Hyphomicrobium denitrificans ATCC 51888: one gene and its partner. Each later gene encodes a partner of the first gene's protein in a complex. Links are inferred from orthologs where the notes say so. Each region holds a gene or a part of one and is shown on either strand. Other genes may lie near its edges. The genes, in order: pnp and HDEN_RS04130.

The links.
Region 2: the proteins of pnp (region 1) and HDEN_RS04130 are in contact, whole or in part, in a cryo-EM structure (PDB 9QH0), measured with the Escherichia coli proteins. The link is inferred for Hyphomicrobium denitrificans ATCC 51888 from one-to-one orthologs.

The regions. Positions count from the first base shown.
Region 1 is NC_014313.1:3,578,414-3,581,649, reverse strand. What follows is about bases 131-3,052. They hold pnp (polyribonucleotide nucleotidyltransferase), read right to left. Parts: upstream 2,732-3,052; coding sequence 530-2,731; downstream 131-529. Other genes in these bases: rpsO (30S ribosomal protein S15), read right to left, coding at 2,903-3,052; HDEN_RS17355 (hypothetical protein), read left to right, coding at 131-226. Outside these bases: more of HDEN_RS17355, read left to right, coding at 1-130; more of rpsO, read right to left, coding at 3,053-3,184. UniProt on the Escherichia coli protein: Involved in mRNA degradation. Catalyzes the phosphorolysis of single-stranded polyribonucleotides processively in the 3'- to 5'-direction. Also involved, along with RNase II, in tRNA processing.
Region 2 is NC_014313.1:879,836-883,780, forward strand. What follows is about bases 9-3,639. They hold HDEN_RS04130 (Rne/Rng family ribonuclease), read right to left. Parts: upstream 3,287-3,639; coding sequence 209-3,286; downstream 9-208. UniProt on the Escherichia coli protein: Endoribonuclease that plays a central role in RNA processing and decay. Required for the maturation of 5S and 16S rRNAs and the majority of tRNAs. Also involved in the degradation of most mRNAs.

The DNA of each region.
Region 1 (3,236 bases):
CGCCGCCGCCATCGCATTTTCCAGCGCATCAGCCAACGCGGCTTCGCCCGCTCCGCTGAGCCTGCTCAAGGACGTCAGCGCGCAATCATCGAACGTCGTGCAGGCGCACTTCTGGCATCGCAAGTGCCGTCGCGGCCTGAACGGCTGGCACAAGCACGTGAAGGGCATCGGCCGCGTCCAGTGCACCAACCACGTTTGCAGACACGGCAAGTGCTACTGGTACTGAGCCGCTAAAATTGCGGAATTAAAAGGGCCATCCTCGCGGGTGGCCCTTTTCTTTTAGCTCTCGAAATCGATCAGCTGCGATCGCAGCGCAGAGACCGCTCAACGACATGCGAACCCGCGCGCACTACACCCCGCCACGCCATGGCCGCCCTTGAGGCAGCCATCCAGAGCCACATACGACCACCACCCGTTCAGCTCTGGATCGCCGGGTCACACCCGGCCATGAGGTGAGGGAGTTGGAAAAGAAAAGGCCGCCGAATATTAGTCCGGCGGCCTCGGTTATTCAGTCATGCGAACGTGACGATCAGTTGCGATCGCGACGCGGACCGCGAGGACCGCCACGGCCACCTTCACGACGCGGCGGACGGCTCTCGAAGACTTCTTCCGGCTCGCCTTCCGCACGCGGAATTTCCTGGCCCGTCGCCTGATCGACGATCTTCATCGACAGACGTGTCTTGCCGCGATCATCGAAGCCCAGAAGCTTCACGTAAACTTCCTGGCCTTCCTTGACGACCGCGCCGACCGACTCCGGACGCCCCGGAGCAAGCTGCGAAATGTGAACCAGTCCGTCCTTCGCGCCGAAGAAGTTCACGAACGCGCCGAACTCCATCACCTTCACGACCTTGCCCTTGTAGATCTGTCCGACCTCGGGCTCCGACGTGATGCCGCGAATGCGCGCCAGCGCCTTCTCGATCGACTCGCGATTGGCCGACGCGATCTTCACCGTGCCGTCGTCCTCGATGTCGATCTTGGCGCCCGACTCCGCGACGATCTCGCGGATGACCGAACCGCCCGAACCGATGACTTCGCGGATCTTGTCGACCGGGATCTTGATCGTCTCGATACGCGGCGCGAACTCGCCGAGTTCCTCGCGCGCGCCCGTCAACGACTTCGCCATTTCGCCGAGGATGTGGATGCGGCCATCATGCGCCTGATCGAGCGCGATGCGCATGATCTCTTCGGTGATGCCGGTGATCTTGATGTCCATCTGCAGCGACGTCACGCCATTGGCCGTGCCCGCCACCTTGAAGTCCATATCGCCGAGATGATCTTCATCGCCGAGAATGTCGGAGAGAACGACGAATTCGTCGCCTTCCTTGATCAGACCCATCGCGATGCCCGCGACCGGCGACTTCAGCGGCACGCCCGCATCCATCAGAGCCAGCGACGAACCGCAGACCGTCGCCATCGACGACGAGCCGTTGGACTCGGTGATCTCTGAGACGACGCGCAGCGTGTAGGGGAAGTCTTCCTGCGACGGCAGCATCGGATGAATGGCGCGCCACGCGAGCTTGCCGTGGCCGATTTCGCGGCGGCCCGGCGAACCCATGCGTCCAACTTCGCCGACCGAGTAGGGCGGGAAGTTGTAATGCAGCAGGAAGCGCTCTTTCTTCGTGCCTTCGAGGCTGTCGATGAACTGTTCGTCCTCGCCCGTGCCGAGCGTCGCGACGACCAGCGCCTGCGTCTCACCGCGCGTGAACAGCGCCGAGCCGTGCGTACGCGGCAGAACGTGAACTTCCGACAGGATCGGACGCACCGTCTTCAGGTCGCGGCCGTCGATGCGCATCTTCGTCTTCAGAACGTCGCCGCGCATGATGTCCATTTCAAGCGCCTTGAAGGCATCCGAGAGCAGGACCTTCTCGTTCGGATCGTCGGCAGGAATCGAAATGCCTTCCGAAATCGCCTTCTTGGCTTCCGCGACGAGGTCCTGGCGCTTGCCCTTTTCCTTCGTCGAGAACGCCTGCTTCAGCGTCTTCTCGGCGAGCTTCTTCACCTCGCCCGCATACTTCGCCTTGTCGGGGATCTTGATGTCCCACGGCTCTTTCGCGGCTTTTTCGGCGAGCGTGATGATCGCCTGGATCACGGGCTGCATATGCTTGTGGCCGAACACGACGGCTTCGAGCATCTGCGCCTCGGGAAGCTCCTTGGCTTCCGATTCAACCATCATCACCGCGTCGGCAGTGCCGGCGACGACGAGATCGAGCGCGCTGTCCTTCATCTCGTCGATCATCGGATTGAGCACCAGCTCACCGTTGACGAGGCCGACGCGGGCGCCGCCGATCGGTCCGAGGAACGGCAGGCCCGAAAGCGTCAGCGCCGCGGATGCAGCCACCATGCCGAGAATGTCGGGATCGTTTTCGAGATCGTGCGACAGCACCGTCACGACGACCTGTGTTTCGTTCTTGAAGCCTTCGACGAACAGCGGGCGGATCGGACGATCGATGAGCCGCGACGTCAGCGTTTCTTTTTCACTCGGACGGCCTTCGCGCTTGAAATAGCCGCCGGGGATCTTGCCCGCCGCGTACGTGCGCTCCTGATAGTTCACGGTGAGCGGGAAGAAGTCGATGCCGGGCTTCACGGAGCGTGCGCCGACGACGGTCGCCAGAACCGTCGTGTCGCCGTATTGCGCCATCACGGCCGCGTCGGCCTGGCGTGCATAGTGGCCGGTTTCGAGCTTCAGCTTGCGGCCACCCCAATCGATTTCGACTCGATGGATATCAAACATGTTGGATCTTTCGTTTTCGCTTTTTCTGTTCGGTCGGACTTGCTCGCCGGCCTCATGCCAGACGAACACCTATTGCGCCGGCACCCCAAGGGCGCCGACGGCTCTCTTCTCTAGATCGTTGCGCGTTTGGCCATGTATGGCCCCGTCTTGAGCGCGAAGCGACTTCGCGGCTTAGCGGCGAATACCGTGCTTTTCGATGATCTTCTGATAACGCGCGTTGTCCTTGCTCTTCACGTAGTCGAGCAGCTGACGGCGCTGGCTGACCATCTTCAGCAGCCCGCGACGCGAGTGATTGTCTTTCTTGTGCAGCTTGAAATGCTCGGTCAGCTCGTTGATGCGATGCGTCAGCACTGCGATCTGGACTTCCGGCGAGCCGGTGTCGTTGGACTTCGTCGCGTTGCCCTTGATGACAGCCGTTTTCGCCTCACGGCGGTGAGGTGCGATCTGCGACATCGGTAGCTCCTTTCGAATTGGAGTGTGAAAAAAGCGGCCACGGCCGGGATGT
Region 2 (3,945 bases), 2.7 Mb from region 1 along the record:
CAACCTCGATGTGTGTCTCGAGACACCGTGACGCTACAGATATTCAGCAAGTCCGGCCCGGTCAAACTCGCGGCCTCGGCGGATATGATCAGACATCATAATAGGGCGCGAGGATGGCACTTTCCCAGGCGCGACCGCCGCTATGTGCGCAAAAGGCCGCCGCACATATTCGTACGGCGACCTTTTTCTGTTTCAGACGCGCGTAGATTTACTCGCTGCTGAATTTCCGCTGCCACCAGCCTTTGCGCTGAGGGACCGCGGCTGCGGCGGCATCTGCCTCGGCGGCTTTTTCGCCTGGACCGACGACGACGCGTTCGATGCGCGGTTCGCTTGACCCGATTTCATGCCGACGGCGAGCCGGGGCAGCCGGGGCTGCGACCGGTTCCGACGCGACTTCTACTTCGGCTGCGATCGGCTGCGGGGCGGGCTCAGGCGCGAGGACGACGGGTGCAGGCTCTGGCGATTGGTCGACCTCTGCAGGTTCAGGTGCAGCGTCGTCGGCGCCATTGGCGGCGGACGGCACGTCCCAAACCCGGCGCGGACGCCGGCCGGAAGAGGGCGCTTTGGCGCGATCCGGTGCGCCGGTCTCGGCAGGCTCGTTCTGCTCCGCTGCTTCGACAACTTCAACGACTTCGACGGCCTCGTCAGAGCCTTCGTCGTCGAGATCCGGCTGGTCGGTGTCGGACGCAGTTGCGTCGGACGCTGCATCGCGTCCGCGTTCACGTCCGCGACGGCCGCCACGGCGTCCGCGTCTGCGGCGCTTGTTGGGTTTTTCGTCGGAACCTTGTCCGTTCGATGCTTCGGCGTGCGCGCCATCATCGACGGACGGCTGGTCGCCGAGACCTTCGATATCAGCTGTCGGCTCATCGAAGTCGGAATGCGCGTCGTCCGTTGCGGGCTGATCGCGTTCGGAGTCGTCCTCACGCTGCTCCAACGAGTACTCCTCGCCACGATCGTCGCCGCGGTCGCGTCCGCCTCTGCCGCGGCGTCTGCGGCGGCGGCTGCGACGCTGGCCGTTTTCCTCACCATCGCGGCTGCCGTTGCGCGTCTCGCGATCGATGACGTCCTCGTCAGCGTCTCCGGCCTCGTTCGCGGAATCCATGTCGGACGGCGCGTAGGAGGGCGCGTCGCCTTCAGCGTCGAAGCCCCAGTCCATGTTGACGGCGGCGCGTTCGGTCCGGCGTATCGGAAGAGCCGATGCGGCGCTGCGTTCGACGGTGAAGTTCGCACCCTGGACGCGGTCACTGCCGAGCACCGTCACGGAGTAGCCGTGCCGGACTTCCATGTCGGCGACGTAGGCGCGCTTGCTGTTCAGGATATAGAGCGCAACCGCGGACGTGGTGGTCGCGACGAGCGGGCCATTGGCGCCGGCCGTGATCGCATCCTCGATGCCGCGCAGCACTGCGAGCGCGATGCTTTCGGTCGAGCGGATGATGCCGGTGCCCTGGCAATGCGCGCATTGCGAGGTCGAACCTTCGAGCACGCCGGTTCTGAGACGCTGGCGCGACATTTCCATCAGGCCGAAATGCGAAATGCGGCCAAGCTGGATGCGTGCGCGATCGAAGCGAAGCGCGTCTTTCAGGCGGCGTTCCACCGCGCGATTGTTGCGCTTCTCCTCCATGTCGATGAAGTCGATGACGATGAGGCCCGCGAGGTCGCGAAGCTTCAACTGCCGGGCGATTTCGTCGGCGGCTTCGAGGTTCGTCGCGAGCGCGGTTTCCTCGATCGAGAATTCGCGCGTCGATTTTCCGGAGTTGACGTCGATCGCGACGAGAGCTTCCGTCTGGTTGATGACGATGTAGCCACCGGAGCGCAAGGTCACCTGCGGCTGGAACATCGCGTTGAGCTGGCGCTCGACGCCGTAGCGCGTAAACAGCGGCGTCGGCTCGCGATAAGCCACGACGTTCTTCGCGTGGCTCGGCATCAGCATCTTCATGAAGTCGGCGGCTTCCTGATGCCCGGCGTCGCCCGCGACGACGATTTCCTCGACGTCCTTGTTATAAAGATCGCGGATCGAGCGCTTGATCAGGTCGCCTTCCTCGTAGACGAGGCTTGGCGCCGTCGACTGCAGCGTGAGATCGCGGACGCTTTCCCAAAGGCGCAGCAGATATTCGAAATCGCGCTTGATCTCCTGCTTCGTCCGCGCGGCGCCGGCCGTGCGGATGATGAGGCCCATGCCCTCCGGAACCTCGAGTTCCTGGGCGATGGATTTCAGACGGCGGCGATCCTGCGGATTGGTGATCTTGCGCGAGATGCCACCACCGCGAGCGGTATTCGGCATCAGAACGGTGTAGCGGCCGGCGAGCGACAGATACGTCGTGAGAGCCGCGCCCTTGTTGCCGCGTTCTTCCTTGACGACCTGCACTAGGATGATCTGGCGGCGCTTGATGACTTCCTGGATCTTGTAGCTGCGCGGGCGGCGACGCTGGCGCGAGCGCGGTCCCTCGCGGAATTCCGGCTGCGAGCCTTCGTCGTGATGTTCGTGCTCGACAGAACCGTTGTCGTTCAGCGCGTCCTGATGTCCGGCGTAATCGTCCTCGACCGACGGCTGGTCGGAGAACTCGTGCTCCGGCTGTTCCTCATCGTTCGCGAGGACCGAAGGCGCGGCTTCGTCGTCTCGAGCGACTTCGCTCGCGGCCATCGGCGGTTCTTCGCCTTGGTCCGATGCAGCGGTTTCGTTTTCTTCCGGCGCGCTGAATTCGGCGGTCTCTTCAGGTGCAGGCTCGATGCGAACGTCTTCGACCGAGCGGCGAACGGCCGACGCGACGACCTTTACGGACGTCTCGCTTTCTTCGTCGCCACCGATCTCCTCGATGTGCTCGTCTTCCTCGACATCGACGATATGGGACACCTCAAGCGACGTGTCGGCGGGGGAAATGTCGCCGAAATCATCGCCGGGCGATTCCGGGCCGGTATCGGAGTCTGAGTGAGACCGCACATTGCGGCGCGCCAGCGCTTCGGCGCGACGGTCGGCAGCGGCTTCCAGTTCGGCTTCCGCAGCGGCTTCCTCGTCAAGCAGAGCCTGACGATCGGCGACCGGGATCTGATAATAGTCGGGATGGACTTCGTTGAACGCGAGAAAGCCGTGGCGATTGCCGCCGTAATCCACGAAGGCCGCCTGCAGCGACGGCTCAACGCGTGTCACTTTCGCGAGGTAGATGTTGCCGCGCAGAAGCTTGCGGGCAGCACTTTCGAAATCGAACTCCTCTACCCGGCCGTTGCGTTGGACCACGACCCGAGTCTCCTCGGGATGCGTGGCATCAATAAGCATTTTTGTATTTGACATTGATTGAATTCCTTGGCGCGCCTGAGCGGCTCGCATGCGGGATCGCCAGTAGCGGCGGTCATTGCGAGGTTCGTGCGGCGGCGCATTTTGTTGGCAGAATGTGCGGAAGTGTGAAAAGGCCAGGGCGATTGGCGCAGCACTCCACGTCCGGCGGCGCGCGTGCGGCTCACCGTTTCAATCGCGCGAACGGTTCGGACGATCGTCCTGCCGCTGCGGTTGTGAATGCTACGAGTTGGCGTCATGGCCCGTCGCGTAGTGCCCGGCTCCGCGCCAAATAGCGGAACGTCAGCCGGGGAATGGGTTTTGCGACGCTTATGGCGTCACGTTGAAAGAATGGCCGCCCGGTTACAGGTGATGCACATAACTAACCGGCAGGGGGCGACCGGCTCGAAGTCATCCATCCTTGACGCTGCCATAAGGACACTGCCCTAAGGGCTTGACGCCAAAGCGCATTTTTTTGAGCGACGCCGATACCCGTGCACCCGCTCAAAGCGTGCGATCCGTGCGCGGTTGGTTACCTGTGAACGCAGAAATTCAATTCTGCAGCAGGCCGACCAAATCACGCGGGCGCTTACCGATCTATCCCGCAGACGGGGGTCTGCAGCGCCATCGAATATAGTGAAAGTCTACGAGGTCGATCCCGGACTGGCAAGTGCTAT